Syntrophotalea carbinolica DSM 2380: one gene and its partner. The main gene of each other region encodes a partner of the protein of the gene in region 2 in a complex. Links are inferred from orthologs where the notes say so. Each region holds a gene or a part of one and is shown on either strand. Other genes may lie near its edges.

Evidence for each region.
Region 1: the proteins of dnaB (region 2) and dnaG are in contact, whole or in part, in a crystal structure (PDB 2R6A), measured with the Geobacillus stearothermophilus proteins. The link is inferred for Syntrophotalea carbinolica DSM 2380 from one-to-one orthologs. Residues at the interface, in WP_033016901.1 of Geobacillus stearothermophilus: Ser13, Glu15, Ala16, Gln18, Glu91, Leu92, Asp94, Ala95, Val96, Pro97, Thr98, Ala99, Ala100, Asn101, Tyr104, Tyr105, Ile108; in WP_049624496.1 of Geobacillus stearothermophilus: Lys456, Leu457, Leu458, Pro459, Ala460, Asn463, Ala464, Leu467, Leu535, Leu536, Ile537, Ala538, Gln544, Glu545, Asp548, Tyr549, His552.

What each region holds. Positions count from the first base shown.
Region 1 is NC_007498.2:3,130,667-3,138,023, forward strand. Bases 1-2,999 are described here. They hold dnaG (DNA primase), read right to left. Parts: upstream 2,408-2,999; coding sequence 593-2,407; downstream 1-592. Other genes in these bases: rpoD (RNA polymerase sigma factor RpoD), read right to left, coding at 1-523; PCAR_RS14585 (endonuclease MutS2), read right to left, coding at 2,404-2,999. Also shown: more of PCAR_RS14585, read right to left, coding at 3,000-4,770; PCAR_RS14590 (CvpA family protein), read right to left, coding at 4,795-5,295; PCAR_RS14595 (GatB/YqeY domain-containing protein), read right to left, coding at 5,317-5,763; PCAR_RS19150 (phosphoribosyl-ATP diphosphatase), read right to left, coding at 5,800-6,441; imidazole glycerol phosphate synthase subunit HisF, read right to left, coding at 6,469-7,236. UniProt on the Escherichia coli protein: RNA polymerase that catalyzes the synthesis of short RNA molecules used as primers for DNA polymerase during DNA replication.
Region 2 is NC_007498.2:2,323,253-2,330,521, forward strand. The notes cover bases 3,088-5,998. They hold dnaB (replicative DNA helicase), read right to left. Parts: upstream 5,273-5,998; coding sequence 3,902-5,272; downstream 3,088-3,901. Other genes in these bases: PCAR_RS10990 (sigma-54-dependent transcriptional regulator), read left to right, coding at 3,088-3,821; rplI (50S ribosomal protein L9), read right to left, coding at 5,341-5,787; PCAR_RS11005 (YybS family protein), read right to left, coding at 5,808-5,998. Outside these bases: tRNA dihydrouridine synthase DusB, read left to right, coding at 166-1,194; PCAR_RS10985 (two-component system sensor histidine kinase NtrB), read left to right, coding at 1,201-2,301; more of PCAR_RS10990, read left to right, coding at 2,388-3,087; more of PCAR_RS11005, read right to left, coding at 5,999-6,764; rpsR (30S ribosomal protein S18), read right to left, coding at 6,782-7,057; rpsF (30S ribosomal protein S6), read right to left, coding at 7,109-7,269. UniProt on the Escherichia coli protein: The main replicative DNA helicase, it participates in initiation and elongation during chromosome replication. Travels ahead of the DNA replisome, separating dsDNA into templates for DNA synthesis.

The DNA of each region.
Region 1 (7,357 bases), 800 kb from region 2 along the record:
CATCGGCGCCCTCTTCTTCTTCATACTCCTTGGTGATCTCCGCCACGCCAATCTGTTCCTTGGCAAGCTTTTCACCCAGGCGAATCACTTCGCGAAAAGCAATGGGGGTCTTCATGATAACCCGGGCCACCAGCGCCTCACCCTCTTCGATGCGCTTGGCGATCTCCACCTCCCCTTCACGAGTCAGCAGCGATACCTGTCCCATTTCCCGCAAATACATGCGCACGGGATCGCTTGTCCGTCCCAGGGTTCCGGCTTCGTATTCCGTCTCTTCCTCTTCTTCGCCGGAGTCGGAGCTGCTGTCGTCACTATCGCTCTGGGTCTTGGACACAGACACCTTCTGCTCTGAATCGACGACTTCAATATCCATTTCGCCGAACAGACTCATGACATCATCCAACTGGTCGGAAGAGACCACGCTTTCCGGAAGATAATCGTTCACTTCGTCATAGGTAAGGTAACCTTTTTCCTTACCCATATCGATAAGCTGCTGAACTTCTTCCATGCCGTGTTTCTTGGCCATGCTCGATTCTCTCCTCTGGACTTCCCTTCACTGCGAAAGTCATCGGTTTATTAGTATCGACGTTGACAATTACCCCTTGAGCTTGCGTGTAAGCTCCTGAAACTCACGCTGCCAGACTGTCATCTCGGTGAAATCCTGGCCCCTCTCGGCCTCTCGCATCAGCTCCTGCAGTTGTTGCAACCGCTGCTTCATGCGCTCCTTATTCACCATTTCATGACATTTCCGGAAAAGCTCATCGTAATTTTCCGCAAACAATCCTTCGTCTTCTAACAGAATACCCGAAAGCAGCCCCTTCTGGGACTCACTCAGGTCATCAATGCGCATATTTTCTGCCACCGGCCCCGATTCAGCGGACACCGAAAGGGCGCGTTCGGCCAAGATCCGCAAATCGCCCTCCTCGAAAAGCTCACCCAGGCCGAGGTTGCGCGCTGCATCGCATGCCGATTCGTAGCAAAGAATCAGCCGCAATAAAATCCGTTGCGCTTTTTCAGCCACCCCCCGCCGGGTCTTCTTTGCCGGTACGGCCTGACGGGCAGCAGGTTTCGGCCGAACCGCAGGCACCGATGACGGGGCAGGATCCGGCACGGCCTGCGGCAATGCCTTGCTGCGCAGCAACTGCTCATCCAAGCCGGTACGCGAAGCCAGGTCCTTCAAATACAGATCGCGCTCGATATCGCCGGGCAGAAGGCGTAACTTGGCGAGAATTTTTTCCACCGCCCGTGCGCGGCCCTCGATATCCTCGCCGTGCTGTTCCAGCGTCCGCTCGATAAAGACCTCGACCACCGGACGCGCCGACGCCAGGCGCGCCTGCATCTTCTGCGCATCGTGGTTGCGCAGGAAGGAGTCGGGATCCTCACCGGCATCCAAGGTAACCACCAGGGCCTGCAACCCCTCGGGCAGCAATACGTCCATGGCACGAAATGTTGCCTTACGGCCGGCTTCATCCTGGTCGAACAATAGCAGCACACGCTCGGCAAAACGTTTGAGCAAACGAACATGCTCGGGCGTCAGCGCCGTACCGCAGGTGGCTACGGTGTTTTGAAAACCGGCGCGATACAGTGCCAATTGATCGAAATAGCCTTCCACCACAATGGCTTCGCCCTTGTGGCGCATGGCATCGCGCGCCTGGTACAGACCGTAAAGCACCCGCGCCTTGTGGTAGATGGGCGATTCGGGCGAGTTGATGTATTTGGGACCATCCCCTTCCAGAATGCGGCCACCGAACGCCACGGGCCGACCACGCTCGTCCAGAATGGGAAACAACAGGCGACGCCTGAACAGGTCGTAATCGTTACGCCCTTCGTTGCCGGCACGAACCAGCCCCAAACGATCCCGCGCCCACTTGGAGTCAAAACCCTTGTCCCGCAGATGATTTGCCAGAGCCTCCCACGCTGCGGGCGCCCACCCCAGGCGAAACTGCCGGGCGATATCGCCGTCAAAGCCGCGACGACGCAGATAACCGCGCGCCGGCTTACCGGAAGGGTCCTTCAGCAGCAGGTTATGATAGAAGTCACAGGCGACTTCCGTCACCCGCAGCAGGCGCTCGCGTTCTTCCCGGCGCTGCTCTTCTTCGGGGGATACGGCTTCTTCCTCAACCTCGATGCCGTAGCGTTCGCCGAGCCGACGAACCGCTTCGGGGAAGGCCAGCCCCTCTATATTCATCAGAAAGGCAAAGACATCGCCACCGACCTCACAGCCAAAACAGTGGTAGATCTGCCGGTCGGCGTTAACATTGAAGGACGGTGTTTTTTCAGCATGGAACGGACACAGTCCGACATGGTTACGCCCGGAACGCTTGAGGGAAACGTAGCTCGAAATCACCTCGACAATGTCGGCCCGAGCCCGTATTTCCTCGACCTTTTCGTCCGCAATCCTTCCGCTCATGACCTTCTCAATTGCACAAGGGTCACATTATCGCCACCCTGACCGATGGCGGCGGCGTGAAAGCCCGCCACTTCACGGTGTGCGGCGAGGTACTCGCGCACCACTTTACGCAACACGCCTTCGCCGGCGCCGTGCACGACTTCCAGTTCCAGCATATTGTGCAGCAAAGCATCGTCGACGAAGCGTTCCAGCAATGGCAGGGCCTCATCGACCCGCTTACCGACCAGCATCAATCGGGGGCTGAAACTGTCCCGCTGAATCTTGCCACGCACCGCGCCACCGGCGGAACGCGAAGCAAAACGTCGCGGCCGGAACGCCTCCAGCACTGTCATGGCCAAGCGCAGCTTTTTACCCTGCACCGTCATTTCGACGGTATCGCCCTGCACCCGCACCACTTCACCCTCGGTGCGCAATGTCGGGATACGCAACAACTCGCCGACTTTCACCGACTTCGGGGCCTTGCCCCGGCCCTTCACCGAGGCCGGTGCCTGGCGCAACTCTTCGCGCACCTGGCGTACCTCGGAGGTCAGCCGGGCCTGTTCTGGCACTTGCGTACCGGTCTGACGAGCCTCTTTGAGCAACCCCTTTATCTTGCGTTCGGCTTCGCGCACCAGCTGATCGGCACGTCGCCGGGCCTTGTCCTGCAACGCTTGCTTCTGCGCCTCGAAATCCTCCAGCAATTTCTTGCGTCGCGCCCGCTCCTGACGGGCCCGTTCGCGCAATTTGCGCGCTTCGGAGAGTTCCAGTTCAAGGGCATGCTGCTGGGCGTTGATCTTCTCCATCAACTCCAGGCCGGCTTTTTCGCCGTCGCCGAGGTAGTCTTCGGCACGCTGCAACACCGTGGCCGGCAAGCCAAGACGGCGGGCAATGGCAAAAGCCTGACTGGCGCCGGGTATCCCGTAATGCAAGCGATAGGTCGGCTGCAAGGTTTCGGGATCGAATTCAACGGCGGCGTTTTCCACACCGTCCTGGGTTGCGGCATACCCCTTGATCAGATTCAGGTGAGTGGTGGCTACGGTGCGCACGCCGGCGTCACGCAGGTGATCCAGCATGGCCATGGCCAGGGCGCCGCCCTCCGCGGGATCCGTTCCGGTACCGAGCTCGTCCAACAGCACCAGCGTCTCCGGCCCGCACTCTTCCATAATCCGCCGCAGCCGTGTCAAATGCCCTGAAAACGTGGAGAGATGCTGCTCAATACTCTGTTCGTCACCGATATCGGCCTGCACCGAAGGGAACAGGTAAATCCGACTGTCGGCACGACAGGGAATCGGCAAGCCCGAGCGAACCATGAGCACCAGCAGGCCGATAGTCTTGAGTGCGACACTCTTACCGCCGGTGTTGGGGCCACTGATCACCAGAATCTGTCGATCCTGCCCCAGCTTCAGGTCGATGGAAACGGCCCGCTCGACCTCAACGCTGCCATCCGCTCCGACCATCAGCAACGGATGTCGGGCATCACGCAGGTCGATGACCGGTTTGTCCGCCAGCTGTGGCGTCACGGCCCCGCACATCTGACCGAAACGCGCTGCCGCTGCCCGCAGATCAAAGCGGGCCATCAACGTCTGATTGTGCTCGAGGGCGACCCGCTGCCCTCGGACTTGAGCCGACAGACGCCGCAGGATACGTTCCTCCTCGCGTTGTTCGGCACGCCGTAAGGCTTGCAATTCATTGTTGCCTTCCAGCACCGCGTTCGGTTCCATGAACAGGGTCTGGCCGCTGGCGGATTCATCGTGGATCAGTCCCTTGACGCGACCGCGATGGTCGGCCCGCACCGGCACGACATAACGGCCATTGCGCTCGGTAACGATGCTGTCCTGAAAGACACCGCTGAAAGACTCGGCATGCAGCATATCCTCCAGTTTCCTGCGGATACGGCCCCGCAGGTGCCGGGCGGACTGACGCAGATCCCCCAGTTCGAAAGAAGCGCTGTCCAGAATCTCGCCGTGACTGCCGATACTGGCACGAATTTCACGCTGCAGGGCGTTGCAAACCGTCAGGCCGGACGCCTGCTCGGCGAGCAGCGGAGCGCTTTGCTGTCCGTCAAAATATCCGCGACAGGCACTGGCGGCCTCCAAACTCGAAACCACCGCCAGCAGGTCCTCGGCCGGCAACCAGCTGCCGTCGGCATGCAAACGCCGCAAGGCGGGTCGCAGTTCGCGGCACCCGCCCAACGGAGGTCGGCCCTGACTTTCGAACAAGGCCGTCATTTCGGCCACTTCGGCCAGAGCCTCGGCTACCTGCCGCGGATCATGCAACGGCTGTAAAGCCAGAGTCTTTTCCCGTCCCGGCTCGGTGACGGTGTGCCCCGCCAGCAGCCGAACGATTTTATTGTATTCGAGAACCCTGAGGGTTTCTTCGCTCATGAACTCCTAATCCCGCAAAAACACTCAGGAGCGGCCTTTTACCGTGCCGCCCAGTTGCTTGCCGTGACGAAACAGGGTCTCCCCCATGTCGACCAAAGGGGGCGTCAGCTGCGATGAACGCAGATATTTTTGCGCCTGTTCCGGCAAGGGGCTGCGACTCAACCCGAACAAGACCAGGATCAAAATCGCGGCACCCTGAACGATACCGAACAAGCCCCCTGCCACCCGGTTGAAGCCCCCGAGAAAAAGCAACTTGACGAAACGTGACAGAATAAACCCAATCACTGCAAAAATCAAGACCGTCAGCAGAAATAATGCAGCAAAAGCGATTACTACACATAACTGGGCCGGCAAGGAGAAGGTTTTAAGCATGCCCTCGGCCAGATAGGGATGAAAACGCAGGGCTATCACCAATCCGCCAAACAGCCCGAACAAAGAGCAGAGCTCCTTGAGCAGTCCGCGCACCACCCCCTTGATCAAAAACAAGGCCAGTACCGTCAGAATGGCGATATCCACAACATTCATAGGTCTTCCCCAGTATTGCGATCAGCTGCTCAGTCGGCTTTTAACCATGTCGCTGACCTGCTTGCCATCGGCACGCCCGCGGGTCTGGGCGGAAACGATCTTCATGACCTTGCCCATATCTCTGGGACCGGCGGCACCGGTTTCGGTTACGGCCTGTTCGATAAGGGCGGAAATTTCCTCCTCGCTCAGCGGCGACGGTAAAAACTCCTGCAGAATGGCCAGTTCGGCCTCTTCTTTTTCGGCCAGTTCGGCCCGGTCGCCCTCCCGGTATAGCGCCACGGATTCCTTGCGCTGCTTGACCAAAGACGACAGCACACCAATGATATCTTCGTCTCCAAGCTCTGCACGCTGGTCGATTTCGCGATTCTTGATGGCTGCCAGCACCATGCGCACGGTGGTCAGGCGCAGACTGTCTTTAGCCTTCATTGCGGCTTTCATGGCATCGTTGAGTTGTTGTTTGAGACTCATGGTTATCCACCTTTTTATAGGAAAACAGTCAGAAAATCAGGCTTTGCGCGAGGCCTTCTCCTCGATCCCCGACAGACCGAACCGACGCCGCAGTTCGGCGTAAATACGCTCCGGAGGCAAATCGTAATAACCGAGCAGAACCAGCACATGAAAAAACAGGTCGGCGACCTCATAGACAACCTCGTCGGGTTGGCCGCCCTTGCCGGCCACCGCCGTTTCGGTGGCTTCTTCACCGATCTTGCCAAGGATCTTGTCGAGCCCCTTGGCGAACAGGGAAGCCACATAAGATTTCTGCGAGGGATTGTCGCGGCGCTGCAGCACAACCTGATATACCTGTTCCAAAATATCGGCCTGCTCCTCGGCGACAGCATCCTGCTGCTGGAAAAGCACCGTTTTGAAGCAGTTGCGGGATGCCCCACCCTGCTCTACGGCCACCAGCAAACAGTCCCCGGAACAACTCAGCCGCATTTCCGTGACCCGCTGCGGGGCATCGGCATCGGGTGCCACCAGGGCCTTTCGGGAGCGCGAATAACGGTACAGCAAACCGCTTGCCAGGGTTTGCTCGACAGCTTCGGCGTTGAGATGTGAAAGCATCAGCACGTCGCCGCTGGGCGCGCAACGCACCACTGCCGGGATCAGTCCGTCGACACCGTATGTAATATTGCCTAAATCGACCATGGGCCTTCTCCTACCTGTCTCAACCGACTACAAACGCGCCGGCACGCCGCGCTTCTGCAGATACTCTTTGCACTCGTGAATCGTGTATTCGCGAAAGTGGAAGATACTTGCGGCCAAAGCGGCACTGGCCCCACCTTCGGTCAGGCCCTGATGAATATGCTCCAGATTGCCGACACCGCCGGAGGCGATAACCGGAATACTTACCAAATCGCTGATGGTACGGGTCAGAGGAATATCGTATCCGTCCTTGGTGCCGTCCTTGTCCATGGACGTCAGCAGGATTTCTCCGGCACCATAAGCTTCCATACGCATCGCCCACTCCATGGCGTCGATGCCGGTCGGCGTTCGGCCGCCGTGAATATAAACCTCCCAGCGCTGCGGATCGCTATCGGCGACGCGCCGTGCATCGATGGCCACAACGATACACTGGGAGCCGAAACGCTCGGCTGCTTCTTTGACAAACTCGGGGTTATTGACCGCCTCGGTATTAATGGAAACCTTGTCGGCTCCGGCATTGAGCAGATTACGGATATCCTCGATGGTGCGAATGCCGCCGCCGACGGTAAGGGGCATAAAAACCCTCTCCGCGGTGCGGGACACCACATCGAGAATGATATTGCGCTTGTCGCTGGAAGCGGTGATATCAAGAAAGGTCAGTTCATCGGCCCCCTGGGCGTCATAGGCCTCGGCCGCCTCAACCGGATCGCCGGCATCGCGCAACTCCAGGAACTGAACCCCTTTGACCACCCGACCGTCCTTGACATCGAGACAGGGTATAATACGTTTCGTCAGCATGGCTCGTCCTTCACAAGATAAGAACGCCGCACCCCGATTACAAGGGCCGCGAGTTAATTAATTGGATCGAAACCCGGGAAAACCGGTTTTTTTACCGCAAAAAACCGTTGAGATCGCAAAG
Region 2 (7,269 bases):
CGATTACAACGATATGGCGCAACAAAGTCGGTTCATCGCACCATCTGTCATAAAAAGATTTTACACCACGCTTTAATTTTAAAGCAAAATGGCCGTCATCGCCATCGCTCCAGTAAATTTATATGATGCACAATAGCTTGTAAATACAGTAATAATCGAGCCTCAATGATTTTTACTTGCAATCTGCCAGAGTCATGGTTAAACTGCATAAAAATTGTGCAAATGATTATAAAATCCCTACATATAAAACATAATATTTTGCTGGCCCCCATGGCCGGCATTACCGATCTTGCCTGCCGGCTGCTTATGCGACCGTATGGCATAGGACTGGCGTTTACCGAAATGATCAGCGCCAACGGCCTGGTGCTCGGTGGTGACGCAACCAGGGATCTGCTGGCATCCACGCCGTCGGATCGTCCGCTGGGCATCCAGCTGTTCGGGGAAAATCCGAAATACCTCAGCCAGGCGTGCAAACAGGTCGAGTCGCATGGAGATCTTATCGATCTCAACATCGGCTGTCCGGTCAAAAAGGTCGTCCGCAGCGGTGCCGGCAGTGCCCTGATGCAGACTCCTGCCCGAGTCGCCCAGATTATCGCGGCCATGCGTCGCGCAACCCATTTGCCCTTGACGGTCAAAATACGCGCCGGGTGGGATGCGTCGCATATCAACTTCCTGGAAATCGCGCACATCGCGGAACAGGAAGGGGTTGACGCCATCACGCTGCATCCGCGCACCCGCAGCCAGGGTTTCTCCGGCTCGGCGAACTGGGATCTGATCGCCGAACTCAAACGCCGGTCAACGATACCCGTTATCGGCAGCGGAGATATTTTCGAAGCGCAGTATGCGCAGCGCATGCTGCAACAAACGGGCTGCGACGCGGTCATGATCGGCCGGGGATGTTACGGTAATCCGTGGCTGGCAAGAGACATTCTGGCTATGCGGCAAGGGCAAACGCCGGCGCCGGTCACCCCCGAGGAACGCTGCGACGTCGCCTTGCGCCATATGGAGCTTTTCCTTCGTTTCAACGACGAACGCAAAGCTGTTTTCGATTTACGCAAGCATCTTTGCTGGTACGCGAAAGGCTTGCCCGGTGCCGCCCAGTTCCGCTCAAGCATCAATCGTGCGATGTCCATCGAGGAAATGCGGACTCTGGTAATGCACTTTTTTGAACATGCTGCCCACACAACGGACTGAGGGTTCATGAAAAACAAAGAACCGAAAGATCGCTCCCTCTACATGAGGGTACTGGAAAATATGGAAGAGGCAGTGGTCGCCATCGACAACGCGGAACGCATTGTCCTGTTCAATCCTGCGGCTCAGATTTGCACCGGATATTCCGAAAGGCAGGCCCTGAAACGCTCCATGGGTGATCTGTTCGGCTCCAGCAGCGAATTTCTGCGTCTGGTACGTTCGGCGCTGCAGTCCGGGCGATCGATCACCAGCCATGAAGACCTTCTCTTGCATCGCTCCTCGGCTGCCCCTCTGCCGGTCGGCTTATCCGCCTCGCCTTTATTTAACCGGGAAGGCGTGCAGGAAGGCGCGGTACTGATTCTACGGGATCACTCCCAGATCCGCGAACTTGAAGAGACCGTCCGCCAGGCTGACCGTCTGGCCATGCTGGGCACCCTGGCAGCCGGACTGGCCCACGAGATCAAAAACCCTTTGGGTGGCATCAAAGGCGCGGCACAATTGCTGAATCTCGAACTGCCCCCGGACAACCCCCTGCGCGAATACACCCGCGTCATGACCCGGGAGGTGAACAGGGTCAACGATCTGATCGAGGAATTGCTCGACTTGACCCGCCCTCGCCCCACGCAACTGGGCGAAGTCAACCTGTCACGCATTCTGGCGGATCAGATTCTGATGCAGAAGCAGGGTCATCCGGACAAGCAGATCACCTATCATATGCAACTGGATCCCAGTATCCCGCCCATCCGCGGCGATGAAAACCTGCTCTCCAGATTGTTTCTGAATCTCCTGAAAAATGCCGCCGAGGCCATCGAAGGTGAAGGCACGATAACCGTGACTTCGCGTATTGCAGGTCAATACCTGTACAACAAACCCGGCGAACGTCCGGTGCCGATGGTTACGGTCGAGATTCAGGACAACGGGCCAGGCATCCCGCCGGATGAACTTGACCGCATATTCACACCCTTTTTTACCACCAAAACCAAAGGATGCGGACTGGGACTGGCTATCTGCCAGAAAATCATCAACGAACACCAAGGTTCCCTGCGTGTATCCAGCCAGGCAGGTCAGGGCACCTCGTTCACCATATCGTTGCCATTGAAACGGGGCTAACCCGTTCGCAGGGCCGTTATTAATTCATATTCGACCGCCTCGCCACTATCGGCGAAGCGGAAACCATGAACTCGGGAAAATAAAGCATGTCCATTCAACGCATTCTGGTAGCAGATGACGAGGAAAGCATCCGCTGGGTGCTGCGCAAGGCGCTCACCAAACAAGGCTTCACCGTGGATCTGGCCGCCGATGGCGAAGAAGCCAAAACCTTCTTCAAACGCCGCCAATACGACCTGGCTATTTTGGATATCAAAATGCCCGACTTGTCGGGCCTGGAACTGCTGCGCTATTTTCAGGAACAGCGTCCAGAAATGCTGGTCATCATCATCACCGCCGAATCTTCCATGAAAAATGCCGTGGAAGCCATGAAACTGGGGGCGTACGATTACCTGACCAAGCCTTTCGATCTGGATGCCCTGGAAGCCATCATTGTCAAAGCCCAGAAAGCCGCCGCGGCAGCCGAAGAAGTGCATCGCCTCAAGACCGAACTGAAGGAACAGTACCCACTGGATCGGGCGATTATCGGCAAAAGCAAGCCGATGCAGGAAATATACAAGATCCTCGGCCGGGTGGCGCCAACGGATGTCACCGTGCTCATTACCGGCGAAAGCGGTACCGGCAAGGAGTTGGTGGCCAGGGCGATTCATTATAACAGCCCCAGGGTCGGCAAGGACTTCCTGGCCCTTAACTGTGCCGCCATCCCCAGCGAACTTCTTGAAAGTGAACTTTTCGGTCACGAAAAAGGGGCGTTTACCGGCGCCACGGAACGCAAAATAGGCAAGTTCGAACAAGCCAGCGGCGGGACCCTGTTTCTGGATGAAATCGGCGACATGCCTCTGGAGCTGCAAGCCAAACTGCTGCGTGTTTTACAGGAGCGGGAAATCACTCGTACCGGCGGCAGCAGCTCGATACCCGTGGATGTACGCATCGTTGCGGCCACCAACCAGAATCTGCGCGAACAGGTTGCCGCCAGAGAGTTCCGAGAAGATCTTTTTTACCGCCTCAACGTGGTGCCGATTGCCATCCCGCCCCTGCGGGACCGGCGGGACGACATCCCCTTGCTGGTCGAATACTTCCTGGATCGGGTCCGCGAAGACCTTAACGTCGGGGTGCAGGGATGCACCAAGGAAGCCATGGCGCACCTCAGGCGTCACGACTGGCCGGGCAACGTCCGCGAGCTGGAAAACACCCTCAAACGGGCGGCCCTGCTGTCCTCCGACCAACTCCTCACGCCCAACGATTTTCCCGGATTGGTACCGGAGCCGGCCCGCAAGGAAACCGATGAATCGCTTGAAGCGCTGATTTCAAACAAACTGCTGGCGACTTTCGCGCCGATGGACGTCAACGAACTGAACAATCTCTACCAGATGGTTCTGCATCAGATGGAACGGCCGCTGATTTCCATTATCCTGGAAAAAACCCGTGGCAACCAGGTAAGGGCCGCCGAGATCCTGGGCATCAATCGCAACACTCTGCGCAAAAAGATCCAGACCCTGGATATCGACCTGAAAGAACTTTAGGAAACAGCTTCGCCCCCCATACGCAAAAACGGCTCCGGACTTTACTGTCCGGAGCCGTTGATGTTTGAGGGGAAGTCCTGTCAATAGGGTTCGTCTCGGCGCGCCTGATTTTCAAAACGGGTAAACTGACCAAGAAAGGTCAGGTGAACGGTTCCGATGGGACCATTACGCTGTTTACCGATAATAATTTCGGCGTCTTTATCGTGACCCTTTTCACAGGTCCGCTCCTTACTGCGACAATCGTCGCAATAGACGGCCTCGCGGTATATGAACATGATAACGTCGGCATCCTGTTCAATCGCACCCGATTCACGCAAGTCTGCCATTATGGGCCGTTTATCGGTTCGGTTTTCCAGCGAACGGTTCAGCTGGGAAAGAGCCAGAACCGGTACATTGATCTCCTTTGCCAAAGCTTTGAGAGACCGGGAAATTTCGGAAATCTCCTGCTGGCGACTTTCCGAGTTGTGCCCTTGCATAAGCTGCAGGTAATCGACCACCACCATACCCAGATTGTGTTCGGCCTTAAGACGGCGCGCCTTGGCCCGTAATTCCATGACCGTAATGGCGGGAGTATCATCGATAAAGACCGGGGCTTCGGACAGCTTGCTGGCCCCCTCGATAAGTTTGGGCCAGTCCGATTCGACCAGGTTTCCCGTTCTCAGACGACCTGCATCGACCCGGGCGAGAGAGCACAACAGACGCTGCACCAGGGATTCTTTACTCATTTCCAGAGAAAAAACCACCGTGGGCACAGGTTCGGACGCTCGAACTGCGGCATTTTCCACGAGATTCAGGACAAACGCAGTCTTACCCATCGAAGGACGACCGGCAACGATAACCAGATCCGATGGCTGAAGACCGGCGGTCATTTCATCCAGAACCGTGTAACCCGTGGAAACACCGGTTACGAGCTCCTTACGATGATATAAATCTTCGATAATCTGAATCGTATCCTTCATAATTTCCCGCGTAGAAAAATACGAAGGGCGGTTTTTCATCCCGCTGATTTCGAAGATGGACTTTTCCGACCAATCGAGCAGCGCTTCAATATCGCCACCTTCATATCCCCGCGTGGCGATTTCCGTCGCCACCGAGATAAGGTGCCGGGCGAGCGCTTTTTCCTTCACCATCCGACAGTAATAGACGATGTTGGCGGCGGTAGGGACGTAATCGACCAGTGTGCTGAGGTAACTTATACCGCCCACAGCATCAAGTTCGCCTTTTTTCTGCAGTGAAGCCGTGAGAGTGACGAGGTCGGCGGGTTCGCCGGTATCGGAGAGGTCGATAAGAGCGGAGAAAATCTTTTTATGACTTTCCCTGTAAAAGTCATCGGGACGCAGTATTCCCAAGGCCTTGTTGAGGGCGTCGTTTTCAAGCAGTATGCCCCCCAGTACGGACATTTCGCCTTCCAGGGACTGGGGAGGGAGTTTAGTCACCGGAATATCGTTCATAGTTACAACTGACAGTGGGGGGAAAAACAGTCGGCACCGGAGCAAACTCCGGTACCGACATGTATGTATTAATCAAGCGCGGTTACCGCAACCTTCACCGTAGCGAGGATGCCGGCCGGCAGCTTGACAGCGACTTCGTATTCACCAAGAGCTTTGATCGGCTCATCGAGTTGGATCTTTTTACGATCAACCTCAACACCGGATTCTGCCAGTTTGGCCTGAATCTCCATGCTGGTTACAGAACCGAACAACTTGCCGTCATCGCCTGCACGCAGAGCAAATTCGCAAGTCACCTTTTCGATCTGCGCTTTAACAACCTCGGAAGCCTGCAATACCTTCTGAGCTTTGTGCTCAAGCTGACGCTTTTGATGCTCGAGTTCTTTAATATTGCGGGTATTCGCTTCAACAGCGAACTTTTGGGGGATAAGAAAGTTACGCGCGTAACCAGGCTTTACTTTAACCAGATCACCGATCTGGCCCAGGCCATCCACGTTTTCCATCAAGATGATATCCATTGAGTTCCTCCAAAAAGGATCTAATCCTTGCGGTTTCTGGGCTTTCGAAAATCGATCCAGAGATCGAAAATTCCAACCCCGGTTGCAAGCACCCGTAACGGGAGACTCGCAACAACCAAAAAATAGCCAAGTATCCGGAATGCCGGGGGCACCCCTTTAACGGTAAGAAAGTAACTTGTTATGGCCAGTCCCTGCAAAAAATAAATAGCGGCCACAATCACCAGCACGTTCAATGCGAATCGGTGCCCTGCCCCTTCAAAAAGCAACACACCAGCTCCGCTGGCTATGAGAACCCATATAAGATTCTCCGCCACTTTCCAGCTACCGAAGGGAACCTGCACAGGCAATATATCCCCTGCCCGCCGGTTGAGAAACAGCACCAGCACCAGAAGCATACCGGCAACCGTCAGAACGGTAATGGCAGGATACAGTGCCACAAGCTTGCTGCCAACCTCCCCCAGCACTTTCTCCGTCTGCTGAGCGACATCGGCAGGCAAACCGGCCTGCTTGAGCGCGGTAAGCGCTCGATCAACCTCGGTTCGGGCCCAACCGTCCGCAAAAGCGAGGGGGGACTGTCCGAGCCGAAATGCGTACACACTGAGAATGCTTAATCCGCCAGCCACGGAAAAACCGGTTCCGGCCAGGACGGCGGCATCCCAGTGCCAGGATTTTTTCAGCAGTAGCGGCACCACAACGGAGCCTACCCCAAACTGCATCAGGTAGGCGCCGCCGAGCGCCGCGCCGCCGATAGCGCCCAGCAATAATGCACAGGCGGATACGGCGACGACCGCACTGACTACGCCTTGGCGAAGCAGCAACAATGCCGCAGGCCATGGTATGACGAATGCCAGCACACTACCGAACAAAACCAGCAAACCGCTTTGCCCCTGTGATATGGCCGCCAACACCAACATCTGGATGCCAAGCGTTGCGGTCACGGCCAATGCAGCAGGTAAAGCCTTTTGTGCAATACTCAAGGCAAGGGTCCTCGGATCTAGTCGAGGGAATGACCGGCCGTAAAGGGCAGCAGAGCGATATTGCGTGCGCGCTTGATGGCTTCGCGAATTTTACGCTGATGCTCGGCGCAGTTCCCGGAAATCCGGCGAGGCACGATTTTGCCGCGCTCGGTGATAAAATAGCGCAGGTTGCGGATTTCTTTGTAATCGATCTTCAGAGTATTGTCAGCACAAAACCGGCAACCCTTGCGCCGGGAAAAACGGCGACGGACGGAGCGTTTTGCCGGGGTGCCGGAAGTAGTTCTTTCAGCCATGATTGTATTCCTCCTTATAAGCGGACGATGTTGCCATCATCAGGATCCGGGTTATTCCTCTTCTTCGGCGTTTGCGCCTTCTTCAGCGGCGGCAGCGGCCTCTTCGACAAAGCCTTTTTCCAGCAACACCGTCTGAAACTTGATAACGGCCTCATCAAGACGCAGACGACGCTCGTACTCATCGATGATGGTCGGATCGGCTTCGAATACGG